Linked DNA regions of Acuticoccus sp. I52.16.1. The protein of the gene in region 2 interacts with the protein of the main gene of each other region in a pairwise test. Links are inferred from orthologs where the notes say so. Each region holds a gene or a part of one and is shown on either strand. Other genes may lie near its edges.

Region 1 (5,229 bases), 790 kb from region 2 along the record:
ATCTGGTCGATGATGTACTGGCACGCCTTGCGGCCGGCGGCGACGTTGTCGGTCATCACGGTCACGTCCGCGCCGGGCGCCGACACGTCGAACGCGGCGACGGTGATGCCGGCGTTCTGCGCGCGCTTCACCGCCGGGGCGATCGCCTTCGCGTCGACCGCGTTCAGCATGATGATGTCGACACCGGCGGCGATGAAGTTGTCGATCTGGCTGACCTGCTTGTTGAGGTCGTAATCGGCCGAGACCGAGGTCACCTGCACATCCGGGTTGATCTCCTTGGCGCGGTCCTCGATGCCCTTGATCGTGGCGACGAAGAACGGGTTGCCGAGGAGGCCGACGGAGATGCCGATCGACTCCAGCTTCTTGTCCTGCGCGCTGGCGCCGGTGGCGACCATGGCGGCGAGCGCCGTGCCGGCGAGCAGCTTGGTGAACTTACCCATGAAACGTTCCTCCCTGTGGTTGGCCTCAGGCTCTCGTGCCCTTGAGGCGGTAGCGATCGAGGGCGACGGCGACGATGATGACGAGGCCCTTGATGATGAACTGCCAGATGTCCGACACGCCGGTCAGGATGAGACCGTTGGACAGGACGGCGATGATGAGCGCGCCGATCAGCGTGCCCCAGATGGACCCGACGCCGCCGACGAAGGACGTGCCGCCCAGGATGACGGCGGCGATGGCGTCGAGCTCGTAGGCCTGGCCGAGTTGCAGGCCGTTCGCCGCGTAGAGACGCGCGGCGGACATCACGCCGCCGAGGCCCGCCATGAGCCCGGACATGGCGTAGACGAACAGCAGCACCAGGGAGACCTTGATGCCCGTCAGCCGGGCCGCCTCCTGGTTGCCGCCGATGGAGTAGATCCACATGCCGAGCACCGTTCGGCGCAGGATCACCCACGACAACAGGATGACCCCGACCGCGATGATGGCGAGCCACGGGACGCCGAACAGCGAGCCGTTGCCGATCGCCTCGAACGGAAGGTCGGAGTTGAAGACGGTGGTGTCGCCACCCAGGAGCCGCGCGAGGCCGCGGACGGCGGTGAGTGTGCCTAAGGTGACGATGAACGGTGGCAGGTTGAGGTAGGCGATCAGCGCGCCGTTGGCGAGGCCGCAGGCGAGGCCCATCCCGAGCGCCAGCGGGATGCCGATCATGCCGATGTCGGGCCACAGCGAGGCGATCACCGCCACCATCGCCGACGCCGCAAGCACCGAGCCGACCGAGAGGTCGATGCCGCCGGTGAGGATGACGAAGGTCATGCCCGCGGCCAGCACGATGTTGATCGACGCCTGCTGCATGACGATCGACAGGTTGTTGACCGTCAGGAACTTGCCCGACAGCAGCTCGAAGCCGATGCCGAGCAGGATCAGCACCGGCAGCATGCCGAGCGCGGTGAAGATCACGCGCAGCTGGTGCTTCCGGTCGAGGCCGCTCTTGGTGTCGTCCTTCGTCGCTGCGGTCACGCTGTCGCTCCTTGGGTGCGGCGCTCGGCGCCGAGGGCGCCCGTCGAATAGGCCATGATCTCCTCCTGCAGGATCGGCTCGCCGCGTGGCGGGGCCACCTCGCCGGCGATCGTCCCCTCGCGCATCACGAGCACGCGGTCCGACACGCCGATGATCTCCGGCAGCTCCGACGAGATGACGATGACGGCGATCCCGTCGCGCGCCAGACTGTCGATCAGGCGGTAGATCTCGGACTTGGCGCCGACGTCGACGCCGCGGGTCGGCTCGTCGAGGATGACGACGCGGGGTCCCAGCTCCAGGAGGCGCGCCAGCAGCACCTTCTGCTGGTTGCCGCCCGACAGGGCGTTGGTGTTCAGCTTGGCGCTGGGGGCACGGATCGCGAGGGACTTCATGGCCTTGCTCGCGCGCCGGCCGGCGGCGCCGGAGTCCAGGAGCCCGCCGGTGCCGGCGTCCCGCTGCAACACGCCGATGTTGACGTTCTCGGAGATCGACATGTCGAGGAAGAGGCCGAGGCCTTTGCGGTCCTCGGTGAGATAGGCGATGCCGTGCGCCAGCGCGTGACGCGGCGAAGCGATGGTCAACGTCGCGCCGTCCAGGACGACGCGGCCGGCCGCCGGCTTCTCGGCACCGTAGATGAGCCGCGCCAGCTCGGTGCGCCCCGAGCCGACGAGGCCGGCGATGCCGATCACCTCGCCATGCCGCACCTCGAACGAGCAGTCGTGGACGAAGTGCCCGTCGCCCAGTCCCTCGACCTTCAGGACCACCGCGCCCGGCTCGACCGCCGTGGCGTGGTCCTTCTTGTAGAAGGTGGAGATGTCGCGCCCGACCATCATCGAAACGACCCGCTCGGCGGTGATCTCACGCTTTTCCAGCGTTCCGACCAGCTCGCCGTCGCGCAGCACGGTGCAACGGTCGGCCAGCGTGTACACCTCCTCCATGCGGTGGGAGATGTAGATGATGGCGATCCCGTCGGCCTTCAGCTGGGCGATGACGTCGAACAGCTTCTCGGTCTCGCGCGTTGTGAGCGCCGTCGTCGGCTCGTCCATGACGATGAGGCGGGCGTTGGTCGAAAGGGCGCGGGCGATCTCCACCATCTGCCGCTCGCCGAGCGACAGGCGCCCGAGCGTGATCGCGGGATGGAAGTCCAGGCCGAGACGCTCGGTCAGGATCTGGCGCGAGCGGCGGTTCATCTCGCGCCGGTCGATGAAGGGCCCGCGGTGCGGCTCCGCGCCGAGGAAGATGTTTTCCGCCACCGTGAGGTTGGGCGACAGCGCCAGCTCCTGGTAGATGACGGCGATGCCGTTGGCCTTCGCGACCTTCGGATCCCCGGTCTCGACCTTCTTGCCGCCGATCAGCACTTCGCCGCCGCGGTCGGCCACGTAGGCCCCGGAAAGGATCTTCATCAAGGTCGACTTGCCGGCGCCGTTTTCGCCCATCAGCGCGTGGACCTCGCCGGCCGCGACCTGAAGCGAGACGTTCGAGAGCGCCTTCACCGGGCCGAAGGTCTTGGAGATCGAACGCATGTCCAGAAGCGTCATTGGGGCCTCGCGCTGGTTTCGGCGACGATCAGGTTGACGCCCTCTTCACGCACCATCCGCTCGTGCGCGGGGGTGATGCCGTCGTCGGTGACGAGCGTGGTGATGCGCGACATCGGCAGGGCCACGACGGGCGGACGCAGGGCGAATTTCGACGAGTCGACGAGGACGATGATCTCGTTCGCCCGCTCGCTCATCTCCTTCACGAACCGCACCAGCAGCGGGTGCTGCTCGAGGATTCCCTCACCCGAGACGCCGAGCGCGCCGACGTAGAACTGCGCCGCATAGTGCGTCGGTCCGGGGACGGGATCGAACAGGATGCCCGGCTCGCGATGGATGTCGCCGCCGCCGACGGTGAGATGACAGGTGCCGTGCTCGGCGAGATAGGCCGCCAGCGGCATCGAGTTGGTGAAGACGCGCACGTTGCGCAGCGCCAGCCGGCAGCCGAAGGTGAAGCAGGTCGACCCGGCGTGGACGATGACCGACGAGCCGTCGCGCACCAGCCCCTCGGCAGCCGCGGCGATGGCACGCTTCTGCTCGACGGCGAGGTCGCGATTTTCGACGAAGGGCAGCGCCGAGGGCGGGCGGCGCCACAGGTTGTCCTCCAGCGCGGCGACACCGCCATAGACTTTGCGCGCGACACCGGCCTCGTTCAGCTTGTCGATATCGCGCCGGACGGTGGCCGCGGAGACGCCGAGCGTCTGCTGCAAGTCGCGCACCGACACGAAAGTCTGTGATGACAACAGCTCGACGATCGACTGTTGCCGCTCAAGGTCGCTCATCCCCAGCCGCCGTTTTGTTACGACTTGCGCACGAGATTAGCGCATTCGCTCACATGAGCAACCCTTTATGAGCGATTTCAATCATCGCCGTGCGTCACCTCGCCCATCCCGTCCGGCCTGCGCCCCCCCCGAGTCTAAGACCCATGGCCCGGTTGCGATCTCGAGTTGCGGCGCCCACCCTGCCGCCCAGCCACGCGGGGAGGACCGGGTGAACGAGCACATCACGGGGGCGGCGCCGCTGCCTTTTCGCAACCATCCCGATCGCCAGACGGCCATCCAGGAGGCGCACGACCGGCCCTACCTGCCGCTGCGGCCGCCGGCGACGATCCACCACCTCGCCTTCCTCACCGCCGACGACGAGACGCGCCTCGGCCTCTACGCGGCGGTGTTCGGGCTGGAGACGGCCGGCGAAGCGCCGCACACGATCCGCGAGGACGGCGACCTCATCGTCCGCCTCGAGCCGCACACCGAGTTCATGACGCTGAGCCTCATCGGCCGTGCGGGACCGGCGGAGGGCGCGGCGCGCCTCACCGCCATCGCGGCCCGCACGCCGGCCAGCGCGGAGCTCCTGGTGGCGCTGCGGCTGCGGCTGGTGGACCGGCCCGGCCCGGCCTCGGACGCGACCATCGGCGGCATCCTGCGCGGCGACCTCGTGCTGGCGACGACGTGCCGGCCCGGCCCCGACGGTTTCATCGACTTCGAGGTCGCGGCGCCGGAGATGGGACCGTCGCAGCTCGGCCGACGCATCCAGCGCCTCCTCGAGGCGGAGACCTACCGCACCGTCTCGCTCATCGGGATCCCCGAGGCGCGCCGCTTCGCCCCGGTGCTGAACGAGCTGGAGGGCGACCTCGCCGACGTCACCGAGGCGCTGACCAAGGGCGCGCAGAGCGACGAGGCGATCCTGACCAAGCTGCAGCATCTGTCGGCCCGCACCGAGGCGATGCGCTCGGCCACCAGCTACCGGTTCGCCGCCAGCCGCGCCTACGCCAAGCTGGTGGAGGAGCGGTTGGAAACGCTGCTGGAGGCCAAGCTCGACGAGCGGGCGACCCTGTCCGGCTTCATCACCGCCAGCCTCGCCCCCGCGGTTCGCACGATCACCTCCACGGAGCGGCGGCAGGACGAGCTGAGCCAGGCCATCGGCCGCGCGCTCGACGTGCTGCGCACGCGGGTCGACGTGTCGATGGACAAGGCCAACCAGGAGATCATGCGCACCATGAACGAGCGGCAGCACCGCCAGCTCGTGCTGTCCGAGGCGGTGGAGGGCCTCTCCGTCATCGCGATCAGCTACTACCTGCTCGGCCTGCTCGCCTACCCGGTCCGCGCGCTCAAGGCGGTGCATGTGCTGCCGGTGTCGGAATACGTGGCGCTGGGGGTCCTGGCGCCGTTCGTGGCGCTCGGGGTCTACGCCATCATGCGCCGCATCCGCGCCCGCTGGGACGCGGACGGGTAGCGCGGCC
Region 2 (8,170 bases):
AAGGCGAGGCGTCCACCCGGGCGCATCGCGCGGGCGATGTTGGCGAAGGCCGCCACCGGGTCGGCGAAGAACATGACACCGAAGCGGGACGAGACCACGTCGAATTGCGCCGGCGGGAAGGGGTAGGTCTGCGCGTCGGCGACGACGATCTCGGCGTTGGTGAGGCCCGCCGCGGCCAGCGCGTCGCGGCCGGCCCGGGCGAGCCCGTCGGAAATGTCGACGCCGAGGACGCGGCCGCCGGGGGCGACGCGCGCGGCGAGCTGGCGAGTCGTCTCACTGGCCGCACCGCCGATGTCGAGCGCGTCCTCGCCGGGGGCGGGGGCGAGGATCTCCAGGAGGCGCAGGGTGATCCCGTGATAGAGGCGGTCGAGTGTCGGCTGCATGTCACGCCATCGCAGCAGGGCCGGGCCTCCATTCCAAAACGCGCGCTGGCCGGCGTTCGGATCGTCCGTGGCGGGGCCGGTCATCGTCTCACCTTTTCCCGTGGGGCCGCGGCGGTGCTGCGCCGGGGGCACCGCCAGCCGGGGCGGCCCGGCATCATATCGCAGCCGCGCTCGCGGGTCAGGTGCGCGCCGATACAGGGTCGCGGCGACGCCGACCAGCTGGCCGAGCGGGGTGCTCCAGCCGTCGGAGAAGCCCATTTCCTCGTGCTTGTCGCGGGGCGCGCGGTCGGCATGCCTGGCGATGGTCGAGCCCGCGTCGCGCCGCCGCCGAGTGCGCATAAAAAAAGGGCCGCGCGAGGCGCGGCCCTTTCTGTCCGTGAGGACGGTGGCGCGGGCTTAGAAGCCCATGCCGCCCATGCCGCCCATGTCGCCACCGGCCGGCATCGCCGGGCCGGAGTCCTTCTTGGGGGCCTCGGCGACCATCGCCTCGGTCGTGACGAGCAGCGACGCGATCGACGCGGCGTCCTGGAGAGCGTGACGCACGACCTTCTTCGGGTCGATGATCCCGCGCTCGATCATGTTGCCGTACTCTTCGTTCTGCGCGTCGAAGCCGAAGTCGATGTTGTCGTTCTCGAGGATCTTGCCGACCACGACGGAGCCTTCGACACCGGCGTTCTCGGAGATCTGACGCACCGGAGCCTCGAGGGCGCGCAGCACGATCTTGATGCCGGCCGCGACGTCCGGGTTGTCGGAGGAGAGCTTGGCGACGGCGGTCTTGGCGCGCAGCAGGGCGACACCACCACCCGGAACGATGCCTTCCTCGACGGCCGCACGGGTCGCGTTGAGGGCGTCGTCGACGCGGTCCTTCTTCTCCTTCACCTCGACCTCGGTGGCACCACCGACGCGGATGACGGCCACACCACCGGCGAGCTTCGCGAGGCGCTCCTGGAGCTTCTCACGGTCGTAGTCGGAGGTGGTCTCTTCGATCTGCTGCTTGATCTGCGCGACGCGGCCCTTGATGTCCTCGGCGTCACCGGCGCCGTCGACGATCGTGGTCTCGTCCTTGTTGATCGACACCTTCTTGGCGCGGCCCAGCATCTCGATCGAGACGGACTCGAGCTTGATGCCGAGGTCCTCGGAGACGACCTGGCCGTTCGTCAGGATGGCGATATCCTGCAGCATGGCCTTGCGACGGTCACCGAAGCCCGGCGCCTTCACGGCCGCGACCTTCAGGCCACCGCGGAGCTTGTTGACGACGAGCGTGGCCAGAGCCTCACCCTCGACGTCCTCGGCGATGATGAGGAGCGGGCGGCCGGACTGCACGACGGCCTCGAGGATCGGAAGCATCGCCTGGAGGTTGGAGAGCTTCTTCTCGAAGATGAGGATGTAGGGATCCTCGAGCTCGGTCGTCATCTTCTCGGCGTTCGTCACGAAGTACGGCGAGATGTAGCCGCGATCGAACTGCATGCCCTCGACGACTTCGAGCTCGGTCTCGAGCGACTTGGCCTCTTCGACGGTGATGACACCCTCGTTGCCGACCTTCTGCATCGCCTCGGCGATCATCGCGCCGACTTCCTTGTCGCCGTTGGCGGAGATGGTGCCGACCTGGGCGACTTCGTCGGAGGTGTTGATGGTGCGGGCGCGGGCGTCGAGGTCCTTGATGGCCGCGACGACGGCCATGTCGATGCCGCGCTTCAGATCCATCGGGTTCATGCCGGCGGCCACGGACTTGGCGCCTTCACGGACGATCGACTGGGCCAGAACGGTCGCGGTGGTGGTGCCGTCGCCGGCGAGGTCGTTGGTCTTGGAGGCGACCTCACGCACCATCTGCGCGCCCATGTTCTCGAACCGGTCTTCCAGCTCGATCTCTTTGGCGACGGTCACGCCGTCCTTCGTGATGCGCGGGGCACCGAAGGACTTCTCGATGACGACGTTGCGACCCTTCGGGCCGAGCGTCACCTTGACGGCATTGGCGAGGATGTCGACGCCGCGGAGCATCTTGTCGCGCGCGTCGGTCGAAAACTTAACTTCCTTAGCAGCCATGTGGGGCTCCCTTAAATCTGTTCGAGGCGCGGTGAGTTAGGCGGAGACGGCGACGCCTTCGACGACGCCCATGATGTCGCTCTCCTTCATGATGAGGAGGTCCTCACCGTCGAGCTTCACCTCGGTGCCGGACCACTTGCCGAACAGGACGCGGTCGCCAGCCTTCACGTCGAGCGGCTGGACGGAGCCGTTCTCGTCGCGGGCGCCGGGGCCGACGGCGATGACTTCGCCTTCCTGCGGCTTCTCTTTGGCGGTATCGGGGATGATGATCCCGCCCTTGGTCTTGGTGTCGGACTCGATGCGGCGCACGACGACGCGGTCGTGCAGCGGACGGAAGTTCATATCTGTCCTCATGACAAAAAGGGGCGTTGGTGCCCGGTCTCTGAGTGTCTTGCCGCTGTTGGCACTCCCCTGAGGTGAGTGCCAAGCGCTGGCCGGGAGATATGATGGGTGCGTCCGAGTGTCAACGCGCGAATGTGACGAGCGTCACACTTTTTGCGTCCTTCAGATGGGGGCGGGGGTGGGGCGGATCAATCGCGCGGCGGCATTCCATCCATTGCGCCGGGCCGGTCCGATCGCTCGTGACCGGGTGATGATGTGAAAGCCCGGCGAATAGTGTGCGATGGCACGGGCCGGTGCGGCCGATCGCGCGGAGCGGGGTCAGCCGGTGCCGGCGGCGGGGCCGGAGATCATGCGGGTCATCGCGTGACGCAACGCCGCATCGTCGGACGGTTTGGAGAAGACCTCGGCGCAGCCGTAGTAGTCCATCAAATCTTCCTTCAGCCCGTGCCCGGTGTGGAAGATGATCGGGACGTCGCGCGCCTGCAGAATATCGGCGACCGGGAAGACGTCGCCGCCGATGATCGCGACGTCGAGCAGGGCGAGGTCCAGGAGTTCGGTCCTCGCGGCCTCGATCGCCTCGTCCAGCCGGGCGATCGGGCCGACGACGTCGAGGCCCATGTCGATCTCGAGCATCATTTTCAGCGTCAGTGCGATGAGAGCCTCGTCCTCCACCAATAGGACGCGCTGGCGTCGGGTCGCCATCGGCCGCAGCAGGCGGGTGGATTCGCAGGGTTCTGCAATCATGGGACGTGGCTCCTGGCAGACGTCGGTTGGAGGGTGGGGGCACGCGCTGCGGCGCCGACCTGCACGCCGGCCTCGAAGGTGAGGGTGAGCCGGACGCCGGCCCGCCCCTCGCTGCGTGACAGGACCGCCCCCATCTGGGCGGTCGACATCTCGATCAGCTCGGAGCCGAAGCCCCGGCGCGTCGCTTCGGTGCCGCTGGGGCGGAACGAGGGCGAGATTTCCTCCCACGTCAGCCGAATCAGCTCGGCGCCGTCACCGTGGACGCGCTCCCAGCGCACGCTCACCCGCCCCTCCAGCGAGGACCAGGCACCGTGCTTCAGCGCGTTGGTGGCCAATTCGTTGAGGATGAGGCCCATGGGTGTGATCCGGCTCTGCGGCAGCCATTGGCTCGGCCCGTCGAGTTCCAGTGCGGCGCGGCTGGCGGGGTAGGGGGCCAGCACCGCCTCGAGCACCTCGCCCAACGGCGCGCCGTCCTCCATCTCGTAGCCGAGGCTGACGACGTGCGCGGCGGCGAGCGCGGCGATGCGCTGGTCCAGCTCGCGCACCAGCGCCGGCACGTGATCCTGGCCGAGGGACGAGAGCTTCACCAGCGCGCGGATCACGGCGAAGAGGTTCTTCACCCGGTGGTTCAATTCGCGGGTCATGACGCGCTGCCGCTCGCGCAGCTCCACCTTGGCCGTCACGTCCCGGTCCACCTGCAGGACGAGCGTGTCGCCTCCGCTGATCGCCATGCGTTGCAGGGTGGTCGAGGTGTAGACGGTGCGGCCCGATCTGGCGTGCCACTCGGCCTCGCCGGTCCACGATCGCCCGCGTTCGATCGTCGCCAGGATCTCCGGCCATTCACTGGAGAATCGAGCCCACATGCGCTCATGGGCGATCTCGCCCTGCATCTCCTCGGCGGTGAAGCCGAACATCGCTTCCGCGCCGCGGTTCCAGCGTCGCACCCCGCGGCGCATGCACCACACGGAGATCGCGTCCTGCGACAGCTCCAGAACCTCGGACATCTTGTCGGACAGGACGTCCTCGCGCATGTCGCCCAGCACGTCGAAGGTGCCGGACATGCGGCGTGGCGCACCGTCTTCGAACAGCGCGACGCCGCGTGAGCGCACCCGCAGCGTCGCTCCGTCGGCGGTTCGGCAACGCAGGACCTGGTCGTAGGGGGTGGCGGGGTTGGCGAGGTGGGCGGCGATCTTCTCCTCGAACGCGGCGAGGTCCTCCTCGAAGACCAGCGCGCGCCAGTGCGCCATCAGCGGCGGCCGGGTGGACGGGGCGAATCCCAGCGCACGCCAGAAGCCCGGGCTGATGTAGCAGTTGTCCGGCTCGAGCAGGTCCCAGAACCACAGGCCGTCGGTCAGCACCCCCTCGCGCAGCATACGCCCGTAGAGGCCGCTGCGCCGTGCCACCTCGAACTCGTGCTCCAGGTAGGTTTCGCCCAGATCGGCCGGGAGCGCGGGGCAGTTGACGCCGCACCGGCTGGTGGGGAAGCAGTAGTTGAATGTACTGACATCGACCATGGACACACTCGCTCTGGCATCGACTGTCATAGGCGTGCCGTCTTGCATCCAGCTGCGTTGGATTTTCCGCACATTTCTCGCGAAAATTGTAAAATCGGCCGGGTGCCGCGCCTGTGACGGTGCATCGCCCCACGCGGGTCCGCCGCGGGGCCGGTAGGTGCGATGCGGTGGAGACCGCGCCGGCCGCGTACTCTAGAGGAGAAGGATGAGTTCCTCGTCCGCCTCCCTCGCCTCCGCCCGACACCACCCCGCCGGCATCTTCGCCATCATCGCGGGGGCGGGGTTGTTCGGCACCACGGCCTACTTCGGCCGGGTGCTGCCGGAATTCGGCATGGCCGCACCCGCCGTCACCTTCTTCCGCTTCGCGCTCACCGCGCTGGTGCTGGCGCCGTTCCTGGTCGTGCGCGGGCCGCGGCGGACGGCGACGCTGTGGGGGATCGCCGGCGGAGCCACCATCGCGCTCGGGTGGATCGGCTACGTCGTGGCGCTGCGGAGCCTGCCGGTCGCCGAGGTGGCGGTCCTCTTCATGACCTACCCGTTGTTCGCCATCGCCTTCGCCGCGCTCCTGTTCGGCGAGCGGCCGGGGACGCGCGGGGCGCTCGCGGCGGTCCTCATCGTCGCCGCGGCGCTGGTGGGCACGCCCATCGTTTCGTTCGGGGGGGCGGCGACGGCGATTCTCTTCGGCCTCACGACGCCGGCGGCTTACGGCTTCCTGCTCAACGTGATCGCCCATCGGCTCGGCGCGCTACCGCCCCTGGCGGCCACCGGTTCGGTCTCGCTGGGGGCGGTGCTGGGAGTGGCGCCGCTGCTCGTCCAGCTGCCGCCGGCCGAGATCCTGCCGCTCGAGCCGGCCGCGCTCGTCACCATCGCCGTCATGGCGATCGCCAGCGCGCTGCTGCCGCAACTCCTCTACGTGACGTTCGCGCCGCGGCTCGGCGCGGTGTCGACCGCGATCGCCGGCAGTGCGGAATTGCCCACCATGTTCCTGATCGGCTGGCTGGCGTTCGGCGAGCCGTTGACGCTGGCCCACGGGGCTGCCGCCTGCCTGATCATGACCGCGATCGCGATCACCCCGCAGCGCCCGCCCGCGACCCGCATGCACGCCCCCCTCGGCGAAGCGCCGGAGGACGCGGGCCCCGACCGCTGACGCACAGACGGTCTGCGGCCCGGACCCTCACTTGCCCAGATCATCACTCGCGCCCGGACACGCTAGTGGATTGACCCATTCAAAAGGGTCCGTTTTGGGATTCCGTTGAGGGTAAGCCCGTGCGAATGAGAGAGATGCGAACAGGCATCTCCTTCACGGTCTCGGGGACCGAGCGAACGCGGCTCGAAGCCATCGTTTCGGGCCGGAACACCCCGCAAAAGCATATGTGGCGGGCGCGCATCGTGCTGCTGACGGCCGACGGGCACGGCACCCACGCGATCATGGCGGCGACCTGCAAGAGCAAGACCAGCGTCTGGCGATGGCAGGAGCGGTTCGCCGCGGACGGCGTCGAGGGGCTGCTCTGGGACAAGTCCCGGCCGCCGGGCAAGGCGCCGGTCGCGCCCGACAAAGTGGCCGAGGTGGTGCGGTTGACCCATGAGCCGCCGCCCCACGAGGCGACCCACTGGACGGCACGGGCCATGGCGAAGGCTGTCGGGCTTGGCGTCGTCACGGTGCAGCGGATCTGGGCCGCGCATGGCCTCGCCCCGCACCGCTGGCGCACCTTCAAGCTCTCCCGCGACCCCGCCTTCGTGGAGAAGCTGCGTGATGTCGTGGGGCTTTACGTGGCGCCGCCGGCCCACGCCGTGGTGCTGTCGATCGACGAGAAGAGCCCGATCCAGGCGCTCGACCGCACCCAGCCCGGCCTTCCGCTGAAGAGGGGCCGCGGCGCCACCATGACCCACGACTACAAACGCAACGGCACCACGACGCTGTTCGCCGCGCTCAATGTCCTGACCGGCGAGGTCTTCGGGAAAAACATGTCGCGCCACCGCCATCAGGAGTTCATCAGGTTCCTGAACGCGCTGGAACGCGACATCCCGCCGGGCCGGATCGTCCATGTCGTCCTCGACAACGTGTCCTCGCACAAGACGCCCGAGGTCAGGCGATGGCTCGCCCGCCATCCCCGCTGGACCTTCCACTTCACCCCGACATCGAGTTCCTGGCTCAATGCCGTCGAGGGCTTCTTCGCCAAACTCACCCGCCGACGACTGAAGTACGGCGTCTTCACCGGCGTCGTCGACCTGCAGGCCGCCATCAACCGCTTCATCGCCCAACACAACGACACCGAGGCTAAGCCCTTCGTCTGGCGCGCCGATCCCGATGCCATTATCGCCGCACGCAAACGCGGGTTCCAAGCGTTTGAGTCAATCCACTAGGGCCGGGCGTCACTCGCCGAAGGTGCGCGGCAAGACGACGAACGTCGGCCGCTCCGGCAGCGAGTTGAGCGAGACGCGCAGCACCGGGTCCGACGGCATGGCGATGGTCAGCCCGTCGGCACGGGTGCGGTTGATGAAGTCGGCCAGCGTATAGGCGCCGAACCAATGCATCGGGATGGCGATCGACGCGCGCAGCCGCGACACGACCTCCATCATCGCCCGCTGGTCCATCGTGTAGGAGCCGTCGACCGGCACGAACACCACGTCGAGCCGGCCGATCTCGGCGACCTGCGCATCCGAGAGCGGTTGGTGCAGGTGGCCGAGGTGGCCGATGCAAAGGCCCTGGATCTCGTAGATGAAGATGGAGTTGCCGTCGGCCTCGACGCCCAGATAGTTGCGGATGTCGGAGGTGACGTTGCGCACCAGCACCTCGCCGACCTGGAGCATATGTTGCGCCGGTTGCCCGTCTTCGCCCCATCCCTTCAAAACGTGCGGGATCGCGGGATCGGGGAAGTTCGTAAAATGGCTGGTGTGGGCGTGGTTCATCGTGACGACGTCCGGCGTCGGACCGGCGCCGGCGCTTCCGGCATAGTCGGTGGCGATGGTGGTCCCGTCGGGCGCGGTGATGCGAAAGGTCGAGTGGCCGATGTAGCGGATCTCGACGGTGTAATCGCGCTGCGGCGTCTCGTTGGCGACGCGGATGATGCGCGCGTTCGGGAAGGCGTCGGCGATGGCGTGGCAGTTGGAGAACTGCGCGGACGCGGGTGCCGCGGCGAGGAC

What was found. The genes of interacting proteins can lie anywhere in the genome.
Region 1: the proteins of groL (region 2) and MRB58_RS08605 interact in binary tests that used the Escherichia coli proteins (3 or more experiments, as listed by UniProt). The link is inferred for Acuticoccus sp. I52.16.1 from one-to-one orthologs.

What each region holds. Positions count from the first base shown.
Region 1 is NZ_CP094828.1:1,923,262-1,928,490, forward strand. Bases 1,882-4,848 are described here. They hold MRB58_RS08605 (DeoR/GlpR family DNA-binding transcription regulator), read right to left. Parts: upstream 3,773-4,848; coding sequence 2,990-3,772; downstream 1,882-2,989. Other genes in these bases: MRB58_RS08600 (sugar ABC transporter ATP-binding protein), read right to left, coding at 1,882-2,993; MRB58_RS08610 (DUF3422 domain-containing protein), read left to right, coding at 3,981-4,848. Also shown: MRB58_RS08590 (ABC transporter substrate-binding protein), read right to left, coding at 1-440; MRB58_RS08595 (ribose ABC transporter permease), read right to left, coding at 466-1,455; more of MRB58_RS08600, read right to left, coding at 1,452-1,881; more of MRB58_RS08610, read left to right, coding at 4,849-5,222. UniProt on the Escherichia coli protein: Represses ulaG and the ulaABCDEF operon. Two ulaR binding sites have been identified in each promoter.
Region 2 is NZ_CP094828.1:1,128,348-1,136,517, reverse strand. The notes cover bases 104-3,043. They hold groL (chaperonin GroEL), read right to left. Parts: upstream 2,427-3,043; coding sequence 780-2,426; downstream 104-779. Other genes in these bases: groES (co-chaperone GroES), read right to left, coding at 2,463-2,768; MRB58_RS05085 (class I SAM-dependent methyltransferase), read right to left, coding at 104-383. Also shown: more of MRB58_RS05085, read right to left, coding at 1-103; MRB58_RS05070 (response regulator), read right to left, coding at 3,087-3,512; MRB58_RS05065 (sensor histidine kinase), read right to left, coding at 3,509-5,026; MRB58_RS05060 (DMT family transporter), read left to right, coding at 5,232-6,173; MRB58_RS05055 (IS630 family transposase), read left to right, coding at 6,308-7,390; MRB58_RS05050 (MBL fold metallo-hydrolase), read right to left, coding at 7,400-8,170.